DNA from 3 places in the Nocardioides jishulii genome. Region 3 is predicted to be linked to each of the others. Evidence: predicted binding sites of a transcription regulator. Region 3 holds the regulator's gene; each other region holds the start of a gene.
The links. The regulator LexA, encoded in region 3, represses DNA repair genes until DNA is damaged. The targets are predictions, from matches to a motif close to TCGAACANNTGTTCGA.
Positions count from the first base shown of each region.

Region 1 (9,719 bases), 1.3 Mb from region 3:
TGGCGCCGTCGACCTCTCCCGGGTGCTGGACAGCGACGAGCACCGACTGCTGGTCCGGGGCGATGAAGGGGCCGCAGGTCTCGGCGCCGAGGGGCACCGTGAGGAACTGCTCCACGAGGCCGCGGCGCGAGCCGTCGACCGGCACCCGGAAGAGCCCGTCGTTGGACCCCAACGCGTTGCCGTCGGTGGAGATCCACAGGTTGCCCACGGCGTCGAAGGCCACGTTGTCGGGGCAGCTGATAGGGCTGACGAGCTGCTTGGGGAAACCGGCGAACCACGTCTCGGGCGCCTGTGGGTCCCCGCAGACCAGCATCAGGTTCCAGGCGAACGTGGTGCCGGTGTGCCCGCCGCGTCCCGGCTCGAGCTCCAGCACGTAGCCGTTGCGGTTGCCGGAGGCGCGAGTGAGCGGCGCACCGAGGGCGGCGCGGACGTACGAGGACGAGACGGGGTTCGCCTCGTCGGGCGGGTTCCTGGTACCGCGGTTGGAGTTGTTGGTCAGCGCGGCGTAGACCCGTCCGTTCACCGGGTTGACCTCCACGTCCTCGGGGCGGTCCATGCGGGTGGGGGAGACCTGGTCGGCGGCGAGCCGGGTGTCGATGAGCACCTCCGCCACCGACATCCCCGGCACGTAGGAACGTCGGTCGTCGGCCAACCTGATCCACTCGCCGGTGCCGTCGTGCACCCCGTCGTCGGGGCCGTCTCCGTCCAGGCGGGCCACCCAGAGCGTGCCCTCGGTGAGGAGCGTCAGGTTGTGGCGACGCGCCCGTGCCGAGGGGCGGGGGTCGTAGGTCGACCGGGAGGTGAAGCGGTAGAGGTAGTCCCCACGCTCGTCGTCGCCCATGTAGGCGACGACGTGACCGCTGTCGGCAATCGTCACGTTGGCTCCCTCGTGCTTGAAGCGCCCGAGCATCGTGTGCTTGCGAGGACGCGACGTGGGGTCGGTGGGGTCCACCTCGACGACCCACCCGAAGCGGTAGGGCTCGTGAGGCTCGACCGAGAGGTCGAAGCGTCGGTCGACGGCGCTCCAGCCGCGGCCGGCGCCGGTGATGCCGTAGCGCGCGTAGGAGGCGGCGTGGCGTGGGTCCAGCTCGCCGCTGGCGTCGAAGTACTGGTTGAAGTTCTCCTCGCCGCTGAGCACCGTGCCCCAGGGCGTGGTCCCGCCGGCGCAGTTGTTGAAGGTGCCCAGGACTCGGCGACCGCTGGGGTCGCCCGACGTGCGCAGGCGTGCGTCGCCCGCCGCCGGACCTGTCATCTCGAAGACCGTTCGGTCGTGCAGACGGCGGTTGTGGCGCGCTGACCGGGGGCGTACGACGCTCCACTGGCCCGGGAGACGCCCGCGCTGCACCTCGACGACGGACATGCCGTGGCTGGCGATCGCGACCTCCAGGACCTGCTGGGGGGTGTGGGTGCCTGAGGGGAACATCAGGGGTTCGTCGGTGTACTCGTGGTTGACCACCAGCAGCGCCCGGTCCTTGCGCCGGGGGTGCGGCACGAGCCCGACGTAGTCGTTGTTGTAGCCGAACTGCGTGCGCGCCGCCGCGGCGCTCTGACGCCGGACGTCGAAGCGCGCGGCGTCGCGGGTGACAGGGTCGCCCCAGGCGATGAGCAGGTCGGTGGTGAACCCGTCGGGCACGGAGACCTCGTCGGCGCGGTTCGGAGGCACCGGGGTGAAGGACCACGTGCCGGCACCGGCGCGTGCGACCGGACCCGGACGGGGACGGGGGTGGCGCGGACCCGCCGCAGCGGGTGCGGCGGAGGAGAACGCCAGGACGCCCACGGCGGCAGCGGCCACGCCGCCGCGCAGGACCTGACGCCGCGCCATCGCCCGCTCGGCGACGGTGTGGAACTCCTCGTTGCCTGACACGTTGGGGATCGGCTGGTCACAGGCGTTGCCACACCGGAAGGCGCAGGTCATCGCACTGCGGGAGCCGTGCGGCCCGCGGCTCGGCAGCCCCAGCAGGGCAGTCGGCGACGCGGGGGAGGGAGCGGGACGGGCCGTGGGCCCGGTCGAGCAGGACAAGGGGTGTGGGCTGGTCATGAGTCCTCCGTGGGGCTGGGTGAGGGGGCGCCGAGATGCGCCGGCGGTAGACCCGAGACTCAGGTGGCGAGCCGAAGACAGGGTGCGACCGGGGTGAACGGGGGGCGAACAGTGCGAGGCGCGTGTCGTGCCCCGCCCGGACCGGCCGACGGGATAGCGTGCTCATGCGAACAGGTGTTCGGACCGACGTAGGACGAGGAGGCAGGCCATGCGGGTGCTGGGAATTGACCCGGGACTGACCCGCTGTGGTGTCGGCGTCGTCGACGGTGAGATCGGGCGGCCCCTGACCATGGTCGACGTCGGCGTCATCCGGACGAGCGCGCACCTGCACGTCGCTGAACGACTCGTCACCGTGGAGAAGGGCATCGACGCCTGGATCGACGAGTACCGTCCCGACGCGGTCGCCGTGGAGCGGATCTTCGCCCGCTCGGACTCCAGCACGATCATGGGCACCGCCCAGGCCAGCGGCATCGCGCTGGTCGCCGCGGCCCGACGTGGCCTGCCGGTCGCGCTCCACACCCCGAGCGAGGTCAAGGCCGCGGTCTCGGGGAGTGGCCGGGCGGACAAGGCACAGGTGACGGCGATGGTCATGCGGATCCTGCGCCTGGAGAGCCCGCCCAAGCCTGCGGACGCGGCCGACGCGCTGGCCCTGGCGATCACGCACATCTGGCGCGGCGGGGCCGCGGACCGGTTGCAGGCGGCTGCTGAGGCGCAGCGCCCGAGCGCCTCCCCGACGACCCGCGCCACCCACCTCGTCACGACCAGCCGCATCCCGAGGAGTCGCCCGTGATCTCGTACGTCCGTGGCACCGTCACCGGTGTCAACCTCACCTCTGCTGTGGTCGAGGTCGGGGGGATCGGTCTGCAGGTGCTCTGCTCGCCGGGCACGCTCGCCTCGTTGCGCCACGGCCAGGAGGCCCAGCTCGCGACGAGCTTCGTGGTCCGTGAGGACTCGATGACGCTCTTCGGGTTCCTGGACGAGGACGAGCGGGCCTGCTTCGAGATGGTCCAGACCGCGTCGGGCGTGGGACCGAAGCTGGCGCAGGCGGTGATGGCGGTGATGACGCCCGACGGGCTCCGTCGGGCGATCGCTGACGACGACGTGAAGGCACTGACCCGGGTGCCGGGCATCGGCCAGAAGGGCGCCCAGCGGATCATCCTCGAGCTGCGCGACCGGATCGGGGCACCCGTGGGCGCTTCCGGGTCGCCTGCTCCGTCCGCCACGGACGCGGGCCGTGAGCAGGTGCTCCAGGGCCTGGTCGGGCTCGGATGGTCGGTCAAGGAGGCCGACAAGGCGGTCGACGCGGTGCTGGCCGACGGCAACGACCCGACCGACGTCGGTGGTCTGCTCCGCGCTGCCCTGCAGAAGCTGGGCAAGGCCTGACATGGCCTTCTCCGACGAGTGGTCGGGCGCCGACCCGCACGAGGCCGCCGAGCAGGAGTACCTGCGTACGCTCGTGCAGGCCGAGGCGGACGGCGACGACCGCGCCGTGGAGGCGGCGCTGCGGCCCCGGACGCTCGACGAGGTGGTCGGTCAGGTGCGGGTGCGCGACCAGCTCGGCCTCGTGCTGGAGGCGGCCCGCCAGCGGGGACGTGCCCCCGACCACGTGCTCCTCTCCGGCCCGCCCGGCCTGGGCAAGACCACGCTGGCGATGATCGTGGCTGCCGAGATGCAGACCCCGTTGCGCCTCACCAGCGGTCCCGCGATCACCCACGCCGGCGACCTGGCGGCCATCCTCAGCGGTGTCAACGAGGGCGACGTGCTCTTCGTCGACGAGATCCACCGGATGTCGCGACCCGCCGAGGAGATGCTCTACATGGCGATGGAGGACTTCCGGGTCGACGTCGTCATCGGCAAGGGCCCGGGCGCCACGGCCATTCCGCTCGACATCCCGCCCTTCACGCTGGTCGGAGCCACGACGCGGGCAGGCCTCCTGCCCGGGCCGCTGCGCGACCGCTTCGGCTTCACGGCCCACCTCGAGTACTACGAGCCCGGTGAGCTCGACCTGATCGTGCGCCGGTCGGCAGGCCTGCTCGGGGTGGAGCTCACCTCCGAGGGCGCCGCCGAGATCGCGTCACGCTCGCGCGGCACGCCACGGATCGCCAACCGGCTCCTGCGCCGCGTACGCGACTACGCGCAGGTGCGCGCCGACGGCGTCCTCGACCGCAAGGTGGCCCGTGCGGCGCTCGAGCTGTACGAGGTCGACGAGCTCGGCCTCGACCGTCTCGACCTCGCCGTGCTGGACGTCCTCTGCCGTCGCTTCGGCGGGGGACCGGTCGGGGTGTCGACCCTGGCCGTGGCCGTGGGGGAGGAGCGCGAGACCGTGGAGGAGGTCGCCGAGCCCTTCCTGGTGCGCAACGGGATGCTCGCTCGTACCCCGCGCGGCCGCGTCGCGATGCCCGCTGCCTGGCAGCACCTCGGGCTCACCCCACCGGTGGAGTCGTTCGGGGCACAGCAGGCTCTCTTCGATGAATGACTGCCCCGGTAGACTCACGGAGTTGTCGTCGTCGCCGTTCTGAGGATTCTTCGTGGAGTACCTGCCCCTTGTTGCCATCGCCCTGGTGTTCTGGCTGCTGATCGTCCGTCCTGCCTCGAAGCGCCAGAAGCAGGTGCAGCGGCTCCAGGCCGGCCTGAAGGTGGGCGACAAGGTCGTGCTGACCTCGGGCATCTTCGCCGAGATCACCGAGCTGGCTGACGACCGTGCCCGCGTCCGGGTCGCCGACGGCGTCGAGATCGAGGTGGCCCGTGGCGCCATCGCCGCCGTCGAGGCCCCGGAGCCGGCGCCCGAGACCCACGAGGAGCTGTGACTGCCGTGGAGGACAACCTCACGGTGGCCCGCGAGGCGATGCACCGCCTGGTGAAGGACGTCCACGACTATCCCGAGCCCGGTGTCGTCTTCAAGGACATCACCCCCTTGCTGGCGGACCACGACGGGTTCCACGCCTCGATCCTCGCCCTCGCCGACGCCGGCCGTGACGCCTCCGGCGAGGTCGTCGTGGACAAGGTCCTGGGCATGGAGGCACGCGGCTTCATCCTGGGAGCCCCCGTTGCGCTCAACCTCGAGACGGGGTTCGTGCCGGTGCGCAAGGCCGGAAAGCTGCCGCGCGCCCTCCTGGCCCAGGCGTACTCGCTGGAGTACGGCGAGGCCACGCTGGAGATGCACGCCGATGCCGTGTCACCGGGCGACCGGGTCCTGCTGGTCGACGACGTGCTCGCCACCGGCGGGACCATGGCCGCGACGTGCCGCCTGGTCGAGGCGGCCGGTGGAGTCGTCGTGGGGGCTGCCGTGCTGATGGAGCTGGGCTCCCTGTCGGGGCGTGACTCCCTCGGTGACGTGCCCTGTACCTCACTCGCCGTGATCTGACCCGACTAGACTGTCGCAATGGTCGAGGACAACCGCGCAGCAGTGGAACGGGCCCGCCCTGCCGACACCGGGACGACTGCTCGTTCGATGCGCACGCGGTTGGCCCGCATCGGCAACCGGAGCCAGTCGGGCAACCCGGTGCTGGAGCCGCTGTTCCGCGCCGTGCGGACCAACCACCCGAAGGCCGACCTCGCACTCCTGGAGCGGGCGTACCGCACCGCTGAGCGCCTGCACGCTCCGCAGAAGCGCAAGAGCGGCGACCCCTACATCACCCACCCCCTGGCCGTCACCACGATCCTCGCCGAGATCGGGATGACCGAGCCGGTGCTCGTCGCGGCACTGCTCCACGACACGGTCGAGGACACGCCCTACACGCTCGAGGAGCTCACCGCCGAGTTCGGTGCGGAGGTCGCGGCGCTCGTCGACGGCGTGACCAAGCTCGACAAGGTGCAGTACGGCGCCGCCGCGCAGTCCGAGACGATCCGCAAGATGATCGTGGCGATGTCCAAGGACATCCGCGTCCTGGTCATCAAGCTCGCCGACCGGCTCCACAACATGCGCACGCTGCGCTACGTGCCCCAGGCGAGCCAGGAGCGTACGGCGCGCGAGACGCTCGACATCTACGCGCCGCTCGCCCACCGCCTGGGCATGAACACGCTCAAGTGGGAGCTGGAGGACCTCGCCTTTGCGACCCTGCACCCCAAGATCTACGACGAGATCGTGCGGCTCGTCGCGGAGCGCGCTCCCCAGCGCGACCAGTTCCTGGCCCAGGTCATCGCGCAGGTCGAGCAGGACCTGCGTGACGCGAAGATCAAGGCGAAGGTCACGGGCCGACCGAAGCACTACTACTCGATCTACCAGAAGATGATCGTCGGAGGTCGCGACTTCTCCGAGATCTACGACCTGGTCGGGATCCGAGTCCTGGTCGAGGACGACCGCGACTGCTACGCCGTGATGGGCGTCCTGCACGCGCGCTGGAACCCGGTCCTGGGGCGCTTCAAGGACTACGTCGCGATGCCCAAGTTCAACATGTACCAGTCGCTGCACACGACGGTGATCGGTCCGACCGGCAAGCCGGTGGAGATCCAGATCCGCACCTTCGCGATGCACCGTCGCGCCGAGTACGGCGTGGCAGCGCACTGGAAGTACAAGGAGGACTCGCGCAGCGGCGTCGACACCGACCGCCAGGCCGACAAGGACGACATGGCCTGGCTGCGCCAGCTCATGGACTGGCAGAGCGACGTCGAGGACCCGGGGGAGTTCCTCGACTCCCTGCGCTTCGAGATCAACCGCGCCGAGGTCTACGTCTTCACCCCACGCGGTGACGTGATCGCCCTACCGACGGGGGCCACCCCGATCGACTTCGCGTACGCGGTGCACACCGACGTCGGGCACCACACCATCGGTGCCCGGGTGAACGGGCGCCTGGTGCCGTTGGAGTCCACCCTGGACAACGGTGACGTGGTGGAGGTCTTCACCTCCAAGGCCGCCACGGCCGGGCCCTCGCGCGACTGGCTCAACTTCGTGAAGTCCCAGCGTGCCCGCTCCAAGATCCGCCAGTGGTTCACCAAGGAGCGGCGCGAGGAGGCGATCGAGCGCGGCAAGGACGAGATTGCCAAGATGATGCGCAAGGAGGGCCTGCCGCTCAAGCGCCTGCTCTCGCACGACGCGCTCACCCAGGTGGCCGAGCACTTCAAGCTGGCCGACGTGACGGCGCTGTACGCAGCAGTGGGAGAGCACAACCTCTCCGCCCAGGCCGTCGTGCAGCGAGTCCTGCAGCTCCACGGTGGCACCGAGGGCGTGGCGGAGGACGTGGCCGAGGCCGTCACCATCACGGGTCGCCGCAACCGTCCCAAGCAGCCGGCGCCCAGCGACAGCGGGGTCGTGGTCCAGGGGAGCAGCGACGTCTGGGTGAAGCTGGCGAAGTGCTGCACCCCGGTCCCGCCCGACGACATCATCGGCTTCGTCACCAAGGGCGGTGGCGTCTCGGTGCACCGCAAGGACTGCACCAACGCCGCAGGGCTGGAGGCCCAGGCCGAGCGCCTGATCGCCGTCGAGTGGGAGCCCAACTCGCAGAGCACCTTCCTGGTCAACATCCAGGTGGAGGCGCTCGACCGGGCGCGCCTGCTCTCGGACATCACCATGGCGCTGGCCGACACCCACGTCAACATCCTCAGCGCCACGCTCCAGACGACCCGCGACCGGGTGGCGAAGAGCCGATTCACCTTCGAGATGGCCGACGCCACGCACCTCGACAACGTCCTGCGCTCCGTCCGCGGCGTGCCGGGAGTCTTCGACGCCTACCGCGTCACCCAGTAGCACGCGCCGGGCGTCCCGACCTGGCGTCCTTCGCCGGGTGGGTCTCGGCTCCGACGCGACGAAGCCGCCGCTCCCACGGGGAGCGGCGGCTTCGTGGCGTCGGGCGCCCGGGCGTCAGCCCGAGAACTCCTCGGCGGCCTTGCGGGCCATGTCCAGGAAGGCCTGGCGCGAGGCCAGGTTCTCCTCGAGCTCCTTGACCTTGCGCTCGTCGCCGGAGGCCTTGGCCTTGTTGAGCTTGGCCTGGAGGTCGTCGATGGCGGTCTGGAGCTTGCCGATCATGTCGTCGGCGCGCGCGGACTTCTCGGGGTCGGTACGACGCCACTGCTCGTCCTCGATGCCACGGATGGCCTGCTCGACCTTGCGCAGGCGGCCCTCGAGCTCCTTGATCCGGTCACGGGGCACCTTGCCGGCCTCGTCCCACCGCTCAGCGATGTCGCGGAAGGCCACCTTGGCCGCCTCGACGTCGGTGACGGGCAGGAGTGCCTCGGCCTCCACCAGCAGGGCCTCCTTCGCGACCGCGTTGTCGGCGAACTCGGCGTCGAGCGCCGCGTTGGCCGCGTCACGGTTGCCGAAGAAGGTGTCCTGGGCGCCGCGGAAACGCTTCCAGAGCTTCTCCTCATGGTCACGCGGGGCGGGGCCAGCGGCCTTCCAGTCGCGCATCAGGTCGCGGAAACGACCCGAGGTCGGACCCCAGTCGGTGCTGTCGGCGAGCGCCTCGGCCTCCTGGGCGAGGCGCTCCTTCACGGCACGCGCGGCATCGCGCTTCTCGTGCTGCTCGGCGAAGTGGGCCTTGCGGTGGCGGGTGTACGTCGTCCGCGCGGTGGAGAAACGCCGCCAGAGCTGGTCGTCCGCGCCCTTGTCGAGGCGGGGGAGTGCCTTCCACTCCTCGAGGAGGTCGCGGAGGCGGTTGGCGCCGTCACGCCAGTTGGAGCTCTCGGCCAGGGCCTCGGCCTCGGCGACGATCCGCTCCTTGGCGGTCTTCGACTCGGCGGTGCGGGCGGCACGCTCGGCGCGACGGGCCTCGCGCTGGGTCGCGATGACGGGCCCGAGCGCGTCGAGCTTGGCCACCAGCCCGTCGAGGTCGCCGACCGCGTTGGCGTCGCTCACCTGCTCGCGCACGGTCTTCACCGCCGCCTGGGCCTCCTCGGGCGACAGCTTCGCGGCCGCGACACGCTGGACCAGCAGCTGGACCTCGAACTCGAGGCTCGCGAACCGTTCCGCGAAGAACGCCAACGCCTCCTCGTGGGATTTGTCGGGGTAGGAGCCAACGGCCCGTTCCCCCGTGCTGGTCTTCACGAAAACGGTGCCGTCCTCGGCCACGCGGCCCCACTCGGACTGCTTCTCAGCGCTCATGGTCGCCCATGCTAGTCACTACGGGTGTGCTCCTCGGTAGGCTGACTGCCTGCCAGTCCCGTTCACGGGGCTCCACACGCCCGATTCGCCGAACTGAAGGTCCTCCACGTGTTCATCGCCGGCTTCCCCGCAGGTCCTTGGGGAACCAACTGCTACGTCATTTCCACCGGGCCCGGCAACGAGTGCGTGGTGGTCGATCCGGGCAAGGACGCGGCCGCGGGCGTCGCCGACGTCGTACGGGAGCACCGGCTGAAGCCGGTCTCGGTGCTGGTCACCCATGGCCACGTCGACCACATGTGGTGCGTCGCGCCCGTCGCCGGCACCTACGACGCCACGGCGTGGATCCACCCCAGCGACCGCCACCTGCTGACCGACCCGATGGCAGGCATGTCCCGCGAGACCACCCAGATGCTGCTGGGTGGTGGCTACGAGTGGGCCGAGCCGGACGACGTGCGCGAGCTCGCCGACGCGCAGACGTTGGAGCTGGCCGGCCTCCAGTTCGTGGTCGACCACACACCCGGGCACACGCAGGGTTCGGTCACGTTCCGCACCCCCTACGGCGCCGCGGCCGGCAACGCCGACATCTCCGAGGTGATGTTCTCCGGCGACCTGCTCTTCGCCGGGTCCATCGGTCGTACCGACCTG
Region 1 covers NZ_CP040748.1:1,657,878-1,667,596, forward strand. The annotation lists gene FCL41_RS07760 (PhoX family protein) at 1-2,038, opposite strand, end outside; gene ruvC (crossover junction endodeoxyribonuclease RuvC) at 2,256-2,828, shown strand; gene ruvA (Holliday junction branch migration protein RuvA) at 2,825-3,421, shown strand; gene ruvB (Holliday junction branch migration DNA helicase RuvB) at 3,423-4,514, shown strand; gene yajC (preprotein translocase subunit YajC) at 4,567-4,845, shown strand; gene FCL41_RS07785 (adenine phosphoribosyltransferase) at 4,884-5,402, shown strand; gene FCL41_RS07790 (RelA/SpoT family protein) at 5,490-7,721, shown strand; gene FCL41_RS07795 (DUF349 domain-containing protein) at 7,836-9,074, opposite strand; gene FCL41_RS07800 (MBL fold metallo-hydrolase) at 9,183-9,719, shown strand, end outside.
Region 1: ruvC (crossover junction endodeoxyribonuclease RuvC) is a predicted target of LexA. The motif match lies at 2,205-2,220, and genes of this name have one in related genera.

Region 2 (9,719 bases), 1.5 Mb from region 3:
GCAGGAGGACACCGTTGACCAGCCACATGTGGGCGAAGCAGGTGCCCCAGGTCAGGGCGAGCAGTCCGATGAGCGACCAGAACTTGTCCTGGAGGTCGGCGGTGGTGGACACCACGGTCACGGTGAGCGCCACGATCGCGTAGGGCGTGAGGCCGATGACCATGCCCACGGCCTTGAAGATGACGAGCTTGAGGGCTTCGACGCCGTCCCGGAAGGGGCGGACCGAGCGGGAGTCGCGCTCGGCCAGCGAGAGGTAGGCGACCGAGAGCACCACCGAGACCAGGATGATCGGGATGATCTTGTTGCCCGCCAGGTCGCCCACGATGTTGACGGGGAAGAAGTTGACCACGACCTCGCCGAAGTCCTGCACGGAGTTCTCCAGGACCGAGAGCTCCTCTCCCCCGAGCTCCTCGTCGACGCCGAGGCCGGTGCCGACAGCCAGGCCGAGGCCCAGCGCCAGGGCGACGCCGATGGCGTTGCTGAGCAGCAACCAGGCCACCGACCGCAGGCCGATGGTGCGGAGCTTGGCGACGTCACCCAGCGCCGTGATGCTGGAGACGATCGCGACCACGACGAGCGGCGCGACCGAGGCGAGCAGCACGTTGACGTAGATGCGTCCGATCGGCTCGACCCAGTCGGCGTGCTGCCCGGCGACGAGGCCGATCGGGATGCCCGCCACCAGGGCGAGCAGCGTGAGGAGACTGAAGTTGACCCCGCGCCGGCGCAGCAGGCGGATTCCGAGGAAGACGACTGCCACCACGGCGAGCGTCGCGAGATTCTGCCACTCCACTGGACTGTTCCTGTCTATTAATTCGATTGAAGAACTGTTCTTTGAGGGCGCACCGGACGACCGGTCCGGAGCGCCGAGGCGTCAGCCGCAGTGCCGGGCGTCAGCTGCAGGCGCGAGGTGGCCCCGACCAGCGCGCCCACGCCGGCAACGGTCGCGGGTCCGGGTCAGGAAGGTGGTCACTGCCGTACGCCGCAGTCGGCCCGTGGTCGACGAGGTGGCGCAGGGCCTCCACGAGCCGGTCCACGTCCTCGCTCGACGAGCCCAGGCCGAGGCTGGCCCGGACGGCGGTGCGACCACCGTTGAGACGTTGCAGCAACGGGTGCGCGCAGAAGCGTCCGTCGCGGACCCCGATCCCCCACTCGGCGGAGAGGTAGTGCGCCACGGCCTCGGCGGAGTGACCGTCGACGCCGAACGTGACGACGCCGATGGCCTCCGCCTCACCGGGCCACAGCTCCAGGCGCCGCACCCCGGCGACAGCGTCGAGCCCGGCGACGAGCCGCTCGCGCAGGAGACCCTCGTGGCGCTCGAGCGCGCCGTCGGGCAGGCTCCCGATCACCTCGCAGGCGGCGGCGAGGGCCACCGCGCCGACGACGTTGGGCGTGCCGGCCTCGTGGCGCGCAGGCGCAGCAGCCCAGGTGACACCCCCCAGCGACACCTCACGCACCGCGCCCCCGCCGAGCAGGTGGGGCGCGGCCGCGTCCAACCAGTCCCGTCGACCCACCAGGACTCCGGCCCCGTAGGGGGCGTACAGCTTGTGGCCAGAGAGGGCCAGGTAGTCGACGCCCAGGCCGGCCACGTCGATCCGACGATGGGGGGCCCACTGCGCCGCGTCGACGGCGATCCGCGCCCCGTGACGGTGCGCGAGGGCGGCGAGGCGTTGCACCGGCAGGAGCTCACCCGTGACGTTCGAGGCGCCGGTGACCGCCAGCAGCGCCGCGGGGGCCGCGAGCAGCTCGAGCTCGAGGGCGGACAACGTCTCCTCGAGCGTCTCGCGCGCCTCGACGCCGCGCGCCCCCCTCGCCTGCCAGGGCAGCAGGTTGGCATGGTGCTCAAGGTCGAGGTGGACGACCTCACCGGGCACGACGGCGGCCAGCAGGTTGAACGCGTCCGTCGTGTTGCGTACGACCTGGACCACGTCGTCGGGCCGGGCGCCCACGAAGGCAGCGATCACGCGCCGCGACGTCTCGTAGGCCGACGTGCTGACCATGGACGCATAGCCCGAGCCCCGGTGCACGCTGGAGCAGTAGGGAAGGAACTCCGTCACCCGGTCGACCACGGCGCGGAGCGCGGGGGCGCTGGCCGCCAGGTCGAGGTTGACGTAGCGCACCGCACCACCGGTGACCAACGGGCTCACGAGGTCGGAGCCGACAAGCTCGGCGAGCGGCGGGAGCGACGCGACCGCAGGCAGCGGGCGCTCGTCCAGTGTGGCGTGAAGGGACATGCTCTCTCCCAGGTCCGGGGACCCCGCAGGGTCTGCGCTTGCCCGTCCGCGGTTGCGGAGGGACCGTGTCATCACCCGGGGCACCCCGCCGCAGTGGAGGGTTGCCGACTGACCAGCCGGGGCTTCGCATCAGTTCTCGTGACAGGGAGTAATCAACACCTAGTCACTACACTTTGTCAAGTTAACCCGGGCACGTCCCACCTCGGCGGCCGAGCTCGCGCACAATGGCCGCGTGGACATGCTGCGATCAACGACGCTCTTCGCCCTCGCCGCGGTCGCCGAGATCGGCGGCGCCTGGCTGGTCTGGCAGGGCGTGCGCGAGCACCGCGGCTGGCTGTGGATCGGTGCCGGCATCATCGCGCTCGGCATCTACGGCTTCGTCGCCACACTCCAGCCCGACGCAAACTTCGGGCGCATCCTGGCGGCGTACGGCGGCGTCTTCGTGGCCGGGTCGCTGCTCTGGGGCATGGCGGTCGACGGCTTCAAGCCGGACCGGTTCGACGTCGCGGGCGCCCTGATCTGCCTGGTCGGCGTCGCCGTCATCATGTACGCCCCACGCACGGCCTGACCCTTGACCCGCGCCGCCCCGCCGGGCACGGTGGTGGGATCGCGGCCGGTCCACCGTTCGCGCCGGACACGGGAGGCACCATGAGTGCGGTCGACAAGGCTCCAGCCCTCGTGCGCTGGACCCGGCAGCTCGAGGAGGCCACGAGCCTCGACGGCGCGGTCCACGCGATGGAGCCCAAGGTGCGCTTCCTGTTCGCCACGGGCGCACGCGGCTCGTTCCTGCGCGGCGAGTGGCTGGGGCACGCCCTCCACCCATTGCTCACCGACGCCGTCATCGGCTCCTGGACATCGGCGACCGTGCTCGACCTCTTCGGCGGGCGTGAGTCATCCCCCGCGGCGCAGCGACTTGTCGGCGTAGGACTGCTGACCATCGCCCCCACAGCTTGGGCCGGCTGGGCCGAGTGGTCGACGTCCGGGGAACGCGAGAAGCGCGTAGGCCTGGTGCATGCCGGGAGCATCGTGGTCACGTTCGGCGCCTACGCCGGCTCCTGGGTCGCCCGGCGACGCGGTCACCACCGGGCCGGAGCCGCGCTCGCCCTGGGCGGAGCAACCGTTCTGGGCGCCAGCGCCTACCTGGGCGGCCACCTGGCGATCGCGCGTGAGGTCGGGAGCCGTCACCCCGCGTTCGCGGAGGCGGAGACGGATTGAGGGGTGGTTCCATCACCACCCCGCAGCACACCGAACATCCTCAGGATGGGGCATTGTCGATTCGAACGTGCGTTCGATAGAGTCGTCGCAGGTTCTCGCTCAGGGCACCGGGTCACCGCCTCGCGGTGGCATCCGGAGACGGTGGGTCCAGTTGCGAGGGTGACGTGATCGTCCGGCAGGTCCGGGCCTCCAGGAGCAACGACCAGCAGACGCCACAGACGTGGCGTGCCGAGTCGTGGTCGTGGGGAGGTGGGGTCGTGCATCCGGTGAACGTTGTGGCTGCGTCGATCAGCTCGTCGCTGAAGTCGGTGGCCGACGTGAACCCGACCTTCATGCGGACCGACGAGAAGGCGGATGCACTCCTCGCCCTGGCGGACGCGGAGTCGCGCGTGGCCGAGCTGCGGCTGCGGGTCATGGCTGCGGCCGGTGACGTCGCCGAGGGCGAAGGGTTCCGCTCGATCGCGACCTGGCTGGCCCACCACGGGCACGTACGCCGCGGCGACGCCGCCGCAGATCTGCGCTTGGCGACGGCGTTGGACCGGCAGCGGCTCACCCTGGCGCGGGCGGTCCGTGAGGGGCAGGTGTCGATCGCCCAGGCGCGCGTCATCGCAGCGGCGGTGGATGAGCTGCCGTCCCGCGTGGGAGCCGACGTGATCGAGGCAGCCGAGGTGAGGCTGGTGGAGCTCGCCGCTGATCACGACCCCACGGACCTCGCGAGGCTTGGCCGCCGGATCCTCGAAGTCGTCGACCCCGACCGGTTCGAGGACGAAGAAGCCCGCCGGCTGGCTGAGGCCGAGAAGCATGCCCAGGAGCGTCAGCGACTCCGCATCCGTGCGCTGGGCGACGGGACAAGTCGGATCAGCGCGATCGTGCCCGACGCCACCGCCGCGAGGTTGGCGACCTACCTCCACGCCTTCACCAACCCACGGCTGGCCGATGGCGCGGTCCGAAGCAACGCCGCTCAGGACGACACCGGCAACGACCGCGACGCCGACGAGCAGACCGGCTTCGGCGTGCAGGTGTCCCACCCACGCCGCATGGCCGAAGCCTTCGCCCAGCTCCTCGAGGCCCTCGACCCGAAGCGCCTGCCCATCCACGGCGGCGACGCCACCAACGTGACCGTCACGATCACCCTGGACGCCCTGCGCGACGGCATCGGCACCGCGACCCTGGACAACGGAGTCCCCGGCGACGGGTTCGACACCCTCACCGCCGCCCAAGCCCGACGCCTCGCCTGCAACGCCAAGATCATCCCCGCCGTCCTGGGCACCGACTCCGAAGTGCTCGACCTCGGGCGGGCCTCACGACTCTTCAGCAAGGCCCAACGCCGCGCACTCGCCCTGCGCGACCAGACCTGCCGCGCCGAAGGCTGCGACATCCCCGGCACCTGGTCCGAAGCCCACCACCTCGTCCCCTGGTCGCAGGGCGGCGCCACCGATCTCGACAACGCCGCGCTTCTTTGCTCCCACCATCACCACCGAGCCCACGACCCCGGCTACGACACCAGTCGGATGGCCAACGGCGACCTACGGTTCCACCGACGGAGGTAGACCGCGATGCCCCAAGTGATGTCGAGTCCCGACCACGCAGTAGTAGGTCAGAGCTGGCGGATCACCTTCGCCGGGTTGCCCACGGCCAGTACGCCGGCGGGCAGGTCGCTGGCGACCACCGATCCCGCCCCCACCACGGTGTCGTCACCGATCGTGACGCCCGGGCAGACGGTGACGCCGCCGCCGAGCACGACGTTGTCGCCGATGGTCACGGGCTCTGCCCCCTCCCAACCGTCGCGACGCTTCGCGGGGTCGAGCGGGTGCACCGGAGTCAGGAGCTGCACGTTGGGTCCGATCTGCACGCCTTCACCCACGCGGATCGGGGCACGGTCCAGCGCGACGAGGTTGGCATTGACGAACGTGCGTGCCCCCAGGTGGAGGTTACGACCGACGTCGACGTGGACCGGACCACGCACCTCGACGCCCTCACCGAGGCTGCCCAGCAGGTCACGCAGGAGCGCGCGACGCGTCTCCGGATCCTCGCCCGTCGTCTCGTTGAAGAGGTCGGCTCGTTCCTGGCCGCGGGCCAGCGCCACGCGGACGGTGCCGTCGACGACGTACGGCTGTCCGGCGACCATGCGGTCGCGCATCGTCGGGATCAGCGGTGCAGCGGTCTCGGACGTCGAGTCGGTGTGGCGAGCCATGGGGTCAGTCTGCCTCTCCGGCGAGCCAAGCCGTCGTCCAGCCGTCGATCTCCGCGCGCAGGTTCGCCTTCAGCTCGTCCGGGGCGAACGAGGCATCCACCCCCGCGATCGCCAGGTCGGCGACACCACGCTCGTCGAGGTGCAGCATCTCGGCCGCCACCGCGTACTCGCGGTTGAGGTCGGTGTCGAACATCGGCGGGTCGTCGGAGTTGATCGACAGCAGCACCCCGGCGTCGCGGAACGCGCGGAGCGGGTGGGCGGCCAGCGACTCGACCGCCCCGGTGGCGACGTTGGACGTCGGGCAGACCTCCAACGGGATGCGGTGGGCGGCGAGGTACTCCAGGAGCACCGGGTCCTGGGCGGCCGTGGTCCCGTGACCGATCCGTTCGGCGCCGAGCAACCTGATGGCGTCCCACACGGTCTCCGGCCCCGTGGTCTCCCCGGCGTGCGGGACCGAGTGCAGCCCAGCTGCCCTGGCTGCCTCGAAGTGCCGTTGGAACTGGGGGCGCGGTACGCCGATCTCAGGACCACCCAGGCCGAAGCCCACCAGGGCAACCGGTGGGTAGTCCAGCGCGAAGCGCAGCGTCTCGTCGGCAGCGGGTATGCCCGACTCCCCCGGGATGTCGTAGATCCATCGCAGCACGACACCGAACTCGGCCTCGGCCGCGACCCGCCCCTCCTCGATCGCGTCGGTGTAGTCCTCGATCGACATGCCTCGCCCCGCCTCGTGCGGGAGCACCGACGTGTAGGGCGTGCAGGTCAGCTCGGCGTAGCGGACGTTCTGGCGGGCGAGGTCACGGGCGACCTCGTAGGTGAGCATCCGGATGTCCTCCGGCTCCTTCAGCAGGTCCACCACGGCGAGGTAGACCTCGATGAAGTGGGCGAAGTCGCGGAACTCGTAGAACGCCCGAAGCTGGTCGGGGTCGCTCGGGACCGTGCCCGGGTGGCGCTCCGCCAGCTGCTGCACGATCCGCGGTGACGCGGACCCGACGTGGTGCACGTGCAGCTCGACCTTCGGCAGGCCTGCGATGAAGTCGTGGAGTCGTCCGGACGGCTCGGCGAAGGTCATCGAGCGAGTGTGCCAGCCGGTCAGCCACGCTCGCCACTGCGAGACGGGCTGACCGGCTGGAGCCGACTCAGCGGAAGTAGAGCGAGATGGCCAACGGGAGCAAGGCCACCAGCAGCCACCAGGTGAGCGCGGAGGTCTGGTGGAGCAGGCGGGCGCCCACGATCGACAACGCGGTGACGATCATCGAGATGATGGTGAGCACCCAGAAGGCGTCCGGGCGGTCGAGCGTGACCGCGAGGATCAGCAGACCGCCCACGAAGTGCAGGGCAGTGGTGAGCACCAGCACGCTCATGACCCAGCGCTGGACAGTGACGACGTGCATCAGTTCGTGTCCTCCTCTCCCGACCCGCCCGAGGCCTGGGCCAGCTGCTGGATCTGCGTCAGCGCTTCCTGCGGCTCGAGCTGGGTGTCGTTGATGAAGATCGTCGGGGTCCCTCGGAGTCCGCGACGCTCAGCCTCCTGCGTCGCCTCCTTCACCCACTTCTCGTACTTCATGTCCTCGATGTCGTCGCGGATCTCGGACTCCTTGGCACCGGACTCGACGGCGAGGTCGATCAGCCAGTCGTCATCGGGCATCGCGCCACCCTCGCCGGGCTGCTCAGCGAAGAGCGCCCGCTGGAACTCCAGCGCGACGTCGGCACCGGCGGTGTCGAGGACGACGGCGAAGGCGTTGGCGGCCCGGTCGGAGTACTCGTTGAGGATGCTGACGGGGTTGTAGACGACCCGCGCCGTCCCGGCCTCGGCCAGCTGGCTCAGCGGCTCGTCCGTCGCGCCCTCGAAGGTCTTGCAGGCGGGGCAGAGGAAGTCGGCGTAGATGTCGACCTGGGTCTCGGCGTCGGCCTTGCCCACCGCGACGCCGTACTTGTCCGTGGCGTTGTCGGGGATGGCCACCGGCCCGGAGTTGCGGGAGATCTGCCACGCGACGACGCCGACGATGACGAGCAGCACGGCGCCGACGATGCCGCCGACCAGCAGGCGCTCCTTGCGCTGGCGAGCCTGCTGCGCCTTCTTGAGGGCAGCAGCCTGACGTGCGGCCTTCTCGCGACGTGCCTCCCGCTTGGCGGCGGTGGTGGCCCGCTCGTCAGCCCGACTGCCGGGCGTGTTCTTCTTCGGCGGATTCTTCGCCATCGTCGTTCCTTTCCAGTTCCCGCTCGGACGAGCGGAAGAGCATGTTGTCCAGCGCCCACCGTGTACGCGGGCGCCACACCAACCAGGCAGAGAGGAGCAGCAGGGCGGCGTCACGGGCGATCTCGATCGGATACTCCGCCGAGGCCCCCTCCTTCGCGCCACCTCCACCGAAGCACCCGCAGTCGATATCGATCCCCCGGATCCACACCGACGCGATGCCGGCCACGAAGACCGCGAAGAGGATCGCGGACGCGAGGCCGCTCACCCGGGTCAGCAGGCCCAGCAGCAGGAGCAGGCCGATCGCCACCTCCACGACGGGCAGGAGGTAGCCGACCGCAGGTACGAGCGACTCGGGCAGCACTTCGTACGCCCGGACAGCACTGATGCTCTCGTAGGGGTCGGGCAGCTTGATCGCTCCGGCGACCAGCCAGACCCCACCGGTCACCAGACGGGCGGCGGTTCCGATCCAGGGAGCTGCTCCCTGCGGGGGGCGTGGAGGCTGCACGTCCACAGATTAGCCAGCGACCCGGAACGCGGCGGTCGTTGGGCCCATGACCCCTCGGATGTCGGTGACCACTAGTAGTGTCGTCAAGCGTGAACGACCGACTGGTGTGGATCGACTGCGAGATGACCGGCCTCGACCTCGAGAAGGATGCCCTGATCGAGGTGGCCGCCCTGGTGACCGACTTCGAGCTCAACGTGCTCGGTGAGGGGGTCGACGTCATCATCAAACCGCCAGCCGAGGCGCTGGAGACGATGATCGACTTCGTCCGTGACATGCACGAGAAGTCCGGCCTCCTCGAGGAGCTCGACGGCGGCGTCACGATGGAGGAGGCCGAGACCCTCGTCCTGGACTACATCCGCGAGCACTGCCCCGACGGCAGCCGCCCTCCTCTGGCCGGCAACACCATCGGCACCGACCGCGCCTTCCTCGCCCGCGACATGAAGGGGCTCGAGGGGTTCCTGCACTACCGCAACATCGACGTCTCCTCGATCAAGGAGCTGTCGCGACGGTGGTACCCGCGCGCCTACTTCCAGGCGCCGGAGAAGCGCGGCAACCACCGTGCGCTCGCCGACATCCAGGAGAGCATCGAGGAGCTGCGCTACTACCGCGAGGCCGTCTTCGTGGCGCCTCCCGGCCCCGACTCGGCCGCCGCCAAGGAGATCGCCGCGAAGTACGCCGGCTCCATCACTGGCCTGGGTGACGGCGGCGCCACCCCCGATTCCACAACGGACGCCTGAGTCCTCTATGCTTCCTCACGACTTGCCCAGCAAGTCGCCATGGTGGGTGTAGCTCAGCTGGTAGAGCACCGCGTTGTGGTCGCGGTTGTCGCGGGTTCGAGCCCCGTCACTCACCCCAGTCAGCAAGGAACCCCCGGTCGATGACCGGGGGTTCCTTCGCGTTCCGTGACTCTCAGCGCGTCTCAGCGACCCGCCGGGGCGCCCGCGGTCTCCTGCTCCTGCGGCGGCCCCGGGGCCTGCTCGATCACGGAGAGGGCCTCCTCGAGCGGCAGGCGGATCACGAAGGTCGAGCCGACGTCGACCTGGGACTGGACCTCGATGCCGCCACCGTGCGACTGGACGAGGGCACGCGCGATGGCGAGGCCGAGCCCGCTGCCCTGGATGGCGCGTTCGCGCGCCGACGTCGCCCGGAAGAAGCGCTCGAAGAGGTGGTCCTGCTCGCCCTCGGGGATGCCGATGCCGGTGTCGCTGACCGAGACGACGGCGTCTGCCCCCTCGACGGCCAGGCGTACGGTCACGGCGCCGAAGCGGTCGGTGAACTTCATCGCGTTGCTCAACAGGTTGACGAGCACACGCCCGAGTCTCTCGGCGTCCCCGACCACGGCGACCGGTTGCTCGGGCAGCTCCACGTCGAAGGTGA
Region 2 covers NZ_CP040748.1:931,123-940,841, reverse strand. The annotation lists gene FCL41_RS04515 (dicarboxylate/amino acid:cation symporter) at 1-790, opposite strand, end outside; gene FCL41_RS04510 (aminotransferase class V-fold PLP-dependent enzyme) at 891-2,231, opposite strand; SAM riboswitch class IV at 2,261-2,375, opposite strand; gene FCL41_RS04505 (YnfA family protein) at 2,470-2,799, shown strand; gene FCL41_RS04500 (DUF2231 domain-containing protein) at 2,880-3,446, shown strand; gene FCL41_RS04495 (HNH endonuclease signature motif containing protein) at 3,704-4,996, shown strand; gene FCL41_RS17610 (sugar O-acetyltransferase) at 5,044-5,640, opposite strand; gene FCL41_RS04485 (adenosine deaminase) at 5,645-6,709, opposite strand; gene FCL41_RS04480 (hypothetical protein) at 6,777-7,031, opposite strand; gene FCL41_RS04475 (DsbA family protein) at 7,031-7,837, opposite strand; gene FCL41_RS04470 (MauE/DoxX family redox-associated membrane protein) at 7,791-8,342, opposite strand; gene orn (oligoribonuclease) at 8,432-9,079, shown strand; tRNA gene FCL41_RS04460 (tRNA-His) at 9,122-9,197, shown strand; gene FCL41_RS04455 (sensor histidine kinase) at 9,262-9,719, opposite strand, start outside.
Region 2: FCL41_RS04495 (HNH endonuclease signature motif containing protein) is a predicted target of LexA. The motif match lies at 3,508-3,523, and genes of this name have one in related genera.

Region 3 (9,719 bases):
AGCTGGCGGTAGTCGACCGTGGTCTGGCCGATCGACTCGGTCGGGAAGTCGGCGAAGCAGATGGAGATGTCCATCGCCGTGATGATGACCTCGACCGCCTTGGCGAAGAGCTCGCCATCGAACGTCTCGTCGTCCTTGAGGAACTTCAGCAGGTTGAGCGACGCGAGGTTGCACGAGGAGTTGTCGAGCGACATGTACTCCGAGCAGGGGTTGGACGCGGTGATGCGGCCGGTCTCGGGGTTGGTGTGCCAGTCGTTGATCGTGTCGTCGTACTGCAGACCCGGGTCGGCGCACTCCCACGCAGCCGTGGAGATCTTGCGGAAGAGCTCGCGGGCGTCGACGGTCTCGATGACCTCGCCCGTGTCGCGGGCACGGAGACCGAACTCCTTGCCCTCCTCGACGGCGCGCATGAACTCGTCGCTGACGCGGACCGAGTTGTTGGCGTTCTGGTACTGGACCGAGGTGATGTCCTTGCCGCCCAGGTCCATGTCGAACCCGGCGTCACGCAGCGCGCGGATCTTGTCCTCCTCGCGCGCCTTCGTCTCGACGAACTCCACGATGTCGGGGTGGTCGACGTCGAGGACGACCATCTTGGCCGCACGACGCGTGGCGCCACCGGACTTGATGGTGCCCGCGGAGGCGTCGGCGCCGCGCATGAACGAGACGGGGCCAGAGGCGGTGCCGCCGGAGGAGAGGAGTTCCTTCGACGAACGGATGCGGGAGAGGTTGAGGCCGGCGCCGGAGCCGCCCTTGAAGATGAAGCCCTCTTCCTTGTACCAGTTGAGGATCGAGTCCATGGAGTCGTCGACGCTGAGGATGAAGCAGGCCGAGACCTGCTGCGGCGAGGAGGTGCCGACGTTGAACCAGACGGGCGAGTTGAAGGAGAAGTACTGGTTGGCCAGCAGCCAGGTGAGCTCCTCCTCGAAGACCTGCGCGTCCTTGTCGGTCGCGAAGTAGCCGTGCTCGAGGCCGGCGGCGGTGTAGGTCTTCACCACCCGGTCGATCAGCTGCTTGAGGCTCCACTCACGTACGTCGGAGCCCACGGCGCCGCGGAAGTACTTGGTGGTGACGATCGTGGAGGCGTTCACGCTCCAGAAGTCGGGGTACTCCACACCGCGCTGCTCGAAGACCGTCTCACCGGTCTTCCAGTTCGTCTGGACGACGTCGCGTCGCTCCCAGGTGATCTCGTCGTACGGGTGGACTCCCTCGGTGCTGAAGACGCGCTGCATCTTCAATCCCCCCTTGGTCACCGTCTTCGCGGGCATGAAACTCCTCAGTTCCTCGTTGCTGACAACGTTGTCTGTTCTTGCGTCTGGAGCCCGGCACGCAGCTTCCCCACTGCGTACCGGGCGGTCTGTGGTTATCCGGTGGGGACGACGTCAGCGCTGCGCTCGGCACGCATGACGGCGATCTCCGCCTCGAAGTCAGCCGCGCTCTCGAAGGCGCGGTAGACGGAGGCGAACCGGAGGTAGGCGACCTCGTCGAGGTCGCGGAGGGGGGCCAGGATTGCCAGGCCCACCTCATGGGCCTGGATCTCGGCAGAACCGGTGGAACGCAGGGCGATCTCCACCTCCTGGCCCAGGCAGGCCAGCTGGTCCTCGGTGACGGGACGCCCCTTGCACGCCTTGCGCACACCCTGGACCGCCTTGTCGCGGTTGAAGGGCTCGCTGGCACCCGAACGCTTGAGCACCGTGAGCTGCATGAGCTCAACCGTGCTGAAGCGCTTGCCGCAGTCCGTGCAGGCACGACGACGACGGATCTGGCCGCCGTCCTCCGACACCCGTGAGTCGAGGACCCGGGTGTCGCTGTGCCGGCAGTGCGGGCAGTGCATGGCGTTCCCTCTCCGTGGTGACGTCCCCTGTGGATGAAGCCGCTCCAACTGTGGAACAACCGCATCAGGCTGTGCATCCATCATCCACTTCTGTGGACTAGATGTGGAAAACCACAACCGTGTAACTACTAGATGTTGTGGTAACCGTACGCGCCCTCCCCAATAGATGGCAAGCGGAACCGAGGAAGTGGGACGACGAGTTGTGGCGCCCTCGCAGAGCAAGCTCGTTTGCGCAGGTCACGGCCCCGGAACCCGCCGCGCAGCAGCCAGTCACCTGTCAGAATGGGGCTCGTGGCCCAGGGGAAGCGAGCAGGATCGAGGCGTTCGGCGCCTGCGTCGCGGACCCCCGACAAGGCCGCTCTCGGGTACGCCGGCGGCATCACCCTGTGCGTCATCGCGTGGGGCTACCTCGTCTACGCCGCCATCGAGTTCGGATCGAGCGCCCGCAGCGGCAACACCGGCGCCTGGGCCCTGCTAGCCCTCGCCGGCGCCGGAGCGGCGACCTGCCTCTTCGTCGGGTTGATGCTGGTTGCCCGCCTGGGCGCTGCACTCGGCCTCACGCGCCCCTCCGAGGGCGACGAACCGGCACCGCCACGACCGACCGGCGGCCGACGCGCAGCTCGCTGAGCAGGACGGCGTACGTCAGCCGGCGACGGGGACGTGGATCTTCTGGCCCAGGGTGACCACGGACGAGTCGAGGTCGTTGAGCTCGCGGATCTCGGTGATCATCGAGCGGACCTCGCCGTCCTCGGCGACTTCGGCGGCGATGCCCCACAGGGTGTCGCCCTCGTTGACCACGACCACCTCAGTGGCGCGAGCGGCGCCGGCCTCCTCGCTCGCCGAGGAGACACCGCTGAGAGCGATGCCGACGACCAGCGCAAGGACCAGGGCGGCCAGCACGACGACGACACGGCCCCGACGGGTCAACCGGACCTGACCGAGCGGCGAGGCCGGGATGGTGGCGTGGGTGGCGATGCTGGTCATGGAGACCTCCTGGGGAAGTGGTGGTCGTGCGTGGTGCGTGCGTCTCGAGTGAATGTCTATGCGGAGCCGCCGACAGTTTTGGAGAACTGAACCCCTGCACCACCGGCGGATTCGATCAGACGTTCGATCGAGCACATGTTCGACGTTAGAGCACATGTTCGAACGAAGCAAGCGTCGTTCGAACAAAAGTTCGATGCGATCCAGAGGGGTCCCGGCATCTACCTGATTCGGCATGCGCAGGAGGGGCCATCTCCCATGTCACCCTTTTCGGGCATGCACCGGTCGCCACGCACCCCTAGCGTCTGGCGCATGCGAGACCTCCTCACCACGGCCTCAGACACGATCGAGGCCGACTTCGCGGCGCTGCAGAGCGCGATCTCCCGATCCCCCTCCCTGTCGACGGCCGACGAGCCCGACGCGACCGTCTACTGGTCGTCGGAACCACTCACGCTGCTCAACGTGGTGGCCAACGCGCGGATCGCCCCCGACTCCGTGGCGACGCGGGCGCCCGGGCTGCTCGCCCCCTTCTTCCGGCGGGGACTGCCCTTCCAGTGGGTCACCACGCCGTCGACGACCACCCCCGCACTGGAGGCGAGGCTCGCCCAGGCCGGCCTGCTCGCCCGCGAGTACCCGGCGATGCACACCAAGCTCGGCGCCCCCATCGACCCGGAGACGCCTGACGACGTCTTCATCGACGTCGCCTGGCCCGACGGGATCGAGCCGGCCAGCCGCGCCGTCCTCCAGGCGCTGGGGCATCCCGCAGCCCAGCAGGACGTCACCCTGGGCGTCCTCGACACCCTCGACCCCTCCGACAACCTCTTCTTCGTGGCCCGCAGCCTGCGGACGGGCGAGGTCCTTGGCGCGAGCACCATGCACACGCGAGGCGCCAGCGTCATGCTCGCCAACATCAGCACCACGCCTGCGGCCCGCGGTCGCGGCATCGGCCGCGCCCTGGGCGCCACCATGATGAACCGAGCCGCCTCGATCGGGATCCAGACAGCCACCATGATCACGAACTCCCGCGCCTACCCGACCTACGTCGAGCTCGGCTTCCGGACGCAGTTCACCTGCGTGACCTGGGTCTGGGACCCCACCCGCTGACCTCCACGGCCCGGCAGCGTCGACGGGGGCGTGACACGCCGTTCGAACACATGTTTGAACTGGTGTCTGGATCCGACTAGCGTGAGGCCCACGCCAGTCCGCAACACCCAGGAGGATCCAGATGCCCAAGTCCAGCGGCGACACCGGCAAGGTCGTGTCCCTGCCCGACGGCCCTCCTGACGCGACGGGCCTCACCACCCGGCAGCAGCTGGTCCTGACGACGATCCAGGAGGCACTGGAGACCCGGGGCTACCCGCCGAGCATGCGCGAGATCGGCACGGCCGTCGGCCTCACCAGCTCCAGCAGCGTGGCCCACCAGCTCAAGACGCTGGAGGAGAAGGGTTTCCTCAAGCGTGACCCCAACCGGCCGCGCGCCCTCCAGGTCTTCCTGCCGGAGTCGATGGCGGCCTCCCGCGCCGTCTCCAGCGCCGACGAGTCGGAGTTCGACCCCACCGGCGTCGGCGACGCCGCCCCTGCGGCGACGTACGTGCCCGTGGTCGGTCGCATCGCGGCCGGTGGTCCGATCCTGGCTGAGGAGCGCGTCGAGGACGTCTTCCCGCTGCCCAAGCAGCTGGTGGGCGAGGGCACGCTCTTCCTGCTCGAGGTCTCCGGCGACTCGATGGTCGACGCCGCCATCTGCAACGGCGACTACGTCGTCATCCGTCAGCAGCCCGACGCGGTCAACGGCGACATCGTCGCCGCGATGATCGACGGCGAGGCCACGGTGAAGACCTTCCAGCGCAAGGACGGCCACGTGTGGCTGCTCCCGCACAACGCGGCGTACGAGCCCATCGACGGCACGCACGCCACCATCCTGGGCAAGGTCACCGCGGTCCTGCGCAGCCTCTGACCCCGTAGGCCGTCAGTCCGCGGTCGCGATGCGGCCGAGGGCCTGACGGACCACGGCGGGATCCGTCGTCGACCACATCGGCGGCAGGCTGGCCTTGAGGAAGCTGCCGTAGCGCTTCGTCGCGAGGCGTGGGTCGAGGATCGCCACCACGCCCTTGTCCTCCGTGGTGCGGATCAGGCGACCCACCCCCTGGGCCAGCAGCAGCGCTGCGTGGGTCGCGGAGACCTGCATGAAGCCGTTGCCACCCGCCTTGTCCGCCGCTCGCGAGCGCGCCGACATCAGCGGGTCGTCGGGACGCGGGAACGGGATCCGGTCGATCAGGACCAGCTGGCAGGTGTCGCCGGGCACGTCGAGCCCCTGCCACAACGTCAGGGTCCCGAAGAGGTTCGTGTGCGGGTCCTCGACGAACTGGCGTGACAGCTCGGGCAGCTGAGCGTCGCCCTGGGCCAGCGTGGTCAGGTGGGGCAGGCGCTCCCGGACCGCCTCGGCGGCTGCCTCCGCGGCGCGACGGGACGAGAAGAGGCCCAACGTACGCCCCTGCGCTGCGTCGATCAGGTCGACGATCTCGTCGACCTGGGCCTTGCCCAGGCCGTCGCGCCCGGGGTCAGGGAGGTGGCGGGCCACGTAGAGGATCCCCTGGCGCGCGTAGTCGAAGGGCGAGCCCACGTCGAGGGCCCGCCACGGGAGCGCGTCGTCGGCCGCCGACTCGCCGGCGCCGGTGTCCACGCGCTCCGACGGCTTGAGCCCGAGGCTGCCGGCGACCGCGTTGAAGTCGCCCCCCAGCATCAGGGTCGCGGAGGCGAAGATGACGGTCTTCTCGGTGAGCAGCCGCTCGCGCATCTGCGCCCAGACCTGGAGCGGAGCGACGGCCAGTCGGGCCGGGATCCGCTCACGCGCCTCGTTGAGCCAGAGCACGTCCGACTCCTTGAAGGCGGCCATCCGCTCGGCGGTCGCGAAGACCTCCTGCGCCAACCCCTTGGCCTGCGTACGCCCGGCGTCACCGTCCGCCTCGTCCTTGCCGAAGGCGGAGACCAGCGACCGTGCGGCGTCGCGCACGAGCACCAGCGCGTCGGAGAGCTGCTCCCCCGGCGTCTCGATCCGGCCTGCCGAGGTGGCGGCCAGGGCGTCGGCGAGCGCGTCCGCGGCATCGGCCAGGTCGTCGGCCGCCGTCGAGGCGTCGCCCTTGTCGGCGACGTGCTTCTGCGAACGACGTGCCGCGCGCTCGACGTCTCCGACGGTGAGCTCGTCGGTGGCGGCCTGGGTGACGCGGCTGACGAGCTCGTGGGCCTCGTCGATGACCACGACGTCGTAGTCGGGGATCATCGGCACGCCCTCGATGGCGTCGATGGCCAGGAGCGAGTGGTTGGTGACGATGAGGTGGGAGTTGGCGGCCTTCTCCTTGGCCCGCTCCGCGAAGCACTCCTGGGCGAAGGCGCAGCGTGCGGCCCCCAGGCACTCGCGGTGGTTGACGCTGACCTGGCGCCACACCCGCTCGGTGTGGCGCGGCGCGTGGTCGCGCTCGCCCGTGCCGCCAGCCTCGGACTCCTTCTCGGCCCAGCCACGCAGGGCGAGGACCTCGGCGCCCATCGACCCCTCGGGGATGTCGACGAGCACGCCCTGGTCGTCGGGCACGCCCTCACGGATGCGGTGCAGGCAGGCGTAGTTGGAACGGCCCTTCAGGACGGCGTACGTCGTGTCGAGCCGGTCGCCGACCGCCTCGACGAGCCGCGGGATGTCGCGCTCGACGAGCTGGTGCTGCAGGGCCAGGGTCGCCGTCGCCACCACGACGCGGTCGTGGTTGAGCAGGCTCGGCACGAGGTAGCCGAGCGACTTCCCGGTGCCGGTGCCGGCCTGGATGACGAGGTGCTGCTGCTCCGTCATCGCCCGCGCGACGGCCTCGGCCATCTCGACCTGCCCGGTGCGCTCCTTGCCCCCCAACGCCTCGACGGCGGCGGCAAGGACCTCACGGACGGGCGACTCTGCTGGCACCGGCTGAACTCTAGCCAGCGAGGCCGACAACTCCGGCACCGACGCCTCGTCGGGTCAGACGACGGCGCCCGAGTCGTCGCGCTCGATCGTGGCCTTCTGGGCCTTCTCCTTCGCCATCGGCCACTTCTGCTGCAGGTAGGTGACCAGTGGCGTCGCCACGAAGACCGAGCTGTAGGTACCGACGACCAGACCGACCAGCAGGGCGATCGAGAAGTCGCGCAGCGAGTCGCCACCGATGATCGCCAGGGCCGCCAGGATGAACATCGTGCCCAGACCGGTGTTGACCGTGCGCGGGAGCGTCTCCACCGCCGCCTTGTTGGCCTGCGCGGCGAAGGTGTCGGTCGGCTTGGAGCCCCGCCAGCGTTCGCGGATGCGGTCGAAGACGACGACCGTGTCGTTGACGGACAGACCGATGATGGTCATGGCCGCGGCCAGGAAGATGCCGTCGATGGGCTTGCCGAGCCACGCGAAGAGGCCGACCACGATGGCGACGTCGTGCATCATCGCGATCACGGCGGAGACACCGAAGGTCCACTTGAAGCGGACGGCGAGGTAGAGCAGCTGCGCCAGGAACGCCACGCCGAAGGCGATCAGCGCCCGGTCGCGCAGCTCCTTGCCGAAGGACGCACTGATCTTCTCGTCGCGCTCGAGGTCGGCCGTGCCGCCGATCGTGGCGATGACGTCCTGCACCTGCTGCGCCTCCTCACCGGAGATGGTGCCGGTGCGGACGAGGATCTTGCCGCCGTCGGTCTCCTGGACCGAGGCCACGTCGTTGACGTCGGCGTTGGCCAACGCCTCACGCGCGTCGTCGGCGGTCACCGTCTTCTGCGTGGAGTACTCCAGGACCCGGCCACCGGCGAACTCGACGCCGAGGTTGAGGCCGTTGACGAAGATGCCCGACAGCGCGATGACGGTGACGACACCGGACAGGGCCAGCCAGTTGCGGCGCCCCTTCATCAGGTCGGGGTTCTTGCGGTCGAGCCACTTGCGCACCCGGCCGATGTCACCGATGCCGGTGACCGCGGGGTGCTTGGAGATCCACTTGTTGGAGACACCGACCTCGGTCAGCACCCGCGCGATGATCAGCGCGGAGATCATCGAGGCGATGACACCGATGGTCAGGGTGACACCGAAGCCCTTGATGGGTCCGGAGCCGAGGAAGAAGAGCAGGCCGGCTGCGAGCAGCGTGGTGACGTTGGAGTCGATGATCGCGCTCCACGCCTTGTTGAAGCCGACCATCAGGGCGCGACGCAGCCCGGCGGAGGGGTACGCGGCGTACTCCTCCCGGGCGCGCTCGAAGACGAGTACGTTGGCGTCGATCGCCATGCCGATCGCGAGCACGAATCCGGCGAGGCCGGGCAGTGTCAGCGTCGACCCCAGCGCGATCAGCATCGCGTAGGCGAGCAGGGCGTACGACGCGAGCGCCAGGGTGGCCATCAGGCCGACGAAGCGGTAGACGGCGACGATGAAGAGCCCGGTGAGGGCGATACCGACGACACCGGCCCAGATGGAGTCGTCGATGGCCTGCTTGCCCAGGGTCGGGCCGGCGAAACGGACGTCGATCGGCTTGACCTCGAGGGGCAGCGAACCACCCTCGATCAGGGCCGCGAGCTCGTTGACCTCGTCGACGGTGAAGCCGCCACTGATCTGGGTGCCGCCCTGGATGGAGGAGCCACACGGGACCTGCACCTCGGGGGCGGAGATCACCTTGTTGTCGAGCACGATCGCGATGCGGCGCTGGTCGCCCTCGGCGCAGGCGGCAGCAGCGGAGAGGTCACTGAACTTCTTCGAGCCCGCGCGGCTGAAGTCGACGTCGACGACCCATTCGGTGCCCTGCGGCTGACCGGGCTGGGCGCCGGTGATGTCCTCACCCTCCAGGGCGGTGGGGCCGATCTCGAGGTAGCCCTCACCCGGGGTGTCGCTCTCGACGATCCTGTTGCCCTTCTTGGAGGGCTTCTGGTCCTTGTCGGTGATCGAACCCGCCACGACCGGGTGGACGGTCAACTGTGCCGTCTGGCCCAGCTGCTCGGCCGCCTCGTCGGCGTCCTTGACGCCCGGGAGCTCGACGATGATGCGGTTCTCACCGGAGCGGACGATGTTGGGCTCGGAGAGGCCGAGGGCGTTGACGCGCTGCTCGAGGACGGCCTTGGTGCGGTCGGTGTTCTCCGCGTTGGCCTTCGTCCCGTTGGGCGAGTCGTAGGTCTGGAGGGTGACCGAGACGCCACCCTTCAGGTCGAGGCCCAGGGTGGGTTCCTTGTTGAGCGCCAGCGCAGCACAGCCGGCCAGGAGGCCGAGCACCAGCACGAAGCGAATCCAAGCAGCACGAGACATGCGCGTCATCTTTCCTCAGCGTTGCGCGCCGCCCCCGTCCGGGGCGGTACTGAGACTCCAACGAGCCCCCAGCGGATCAGGTTCCCATGGAACGTCACGACATCCGACACGAACCCGCCCATCGATCGCCCCGAGCGTGTCGGACGGGAGGGACGGCGGCGCTCAGACTGCGTACTCCTGCAGCTCGCCCGCCAGGTCGGCGTTGACGCGTCCGGAGACGTGGGTGCCCTCCCCGGTGTGCTCCAGCGTGGCGATCTCGCCGTGCTGGTGCAGCTTGTTGAGCAGGTCGCCACGGTCGTAGGGCAGCAGGGCCTCGAACTCGATGTCGGGGTGGGGCAGCTCCTCCTCGACCAGCTGCAGCAGCTCGGGAATCCCCTCGCCGGTCCTGGCGGAGACCACCATGCTGTGCGGCTCGCGCTGACGCAGGCGGGCCAGCGTCAACGGGTCGGCGGCATCGGCCTTGTTGATCACGACGATCTCGGGGATCTTGTCGGCCTCGATCTCGGCGAAGACCTCCCGCACCGCGGCCAGCTGGCCTTCCGGGTCGGGGTGGGAGCCGTCGACCACGTGCAGGATCAGGTCGGCCTCGCCGACCTCCTCCAGCGTCGAGCGGAAGGCCTCGACCAGCTGGTG
Region 3 covers NZ_CP040748.1:2,935,442-2,945,160, forward strand. The annotation lists gene FCL41_RS13925 (vitamin B12-dependent ribonucleotide reductase) at 1-1,265, opposite strand, end outside; gene nrdR (transcriptional regulator NrdR) at 1,361-1,831, opposite strand; gene FCL41_RS13935 (hypothetical protein) at 2,123-2,458, shown strand; gene FCL41_RS17155 (LysM peptidoglycan-binding domain-containing protein) at 2,474-2,815, opposite strand; gene FCL41_RS13945 (GNAT family N-acetyltransferase) at 3,125-3,916, shown strand; gene lexA (transcriptional repressor LexA) at 4,038-4,766, shown strand; gene FCL41_RS13955 (ATP-dependent DNA helicase) at 4,779-6,755, opposite strand; gene secD (protein translocase subunit SecD) at 6,810-9,086, opposite strand; gene hflX (GTPase HflX) at 9,249-9,719, opposite strand, start outside.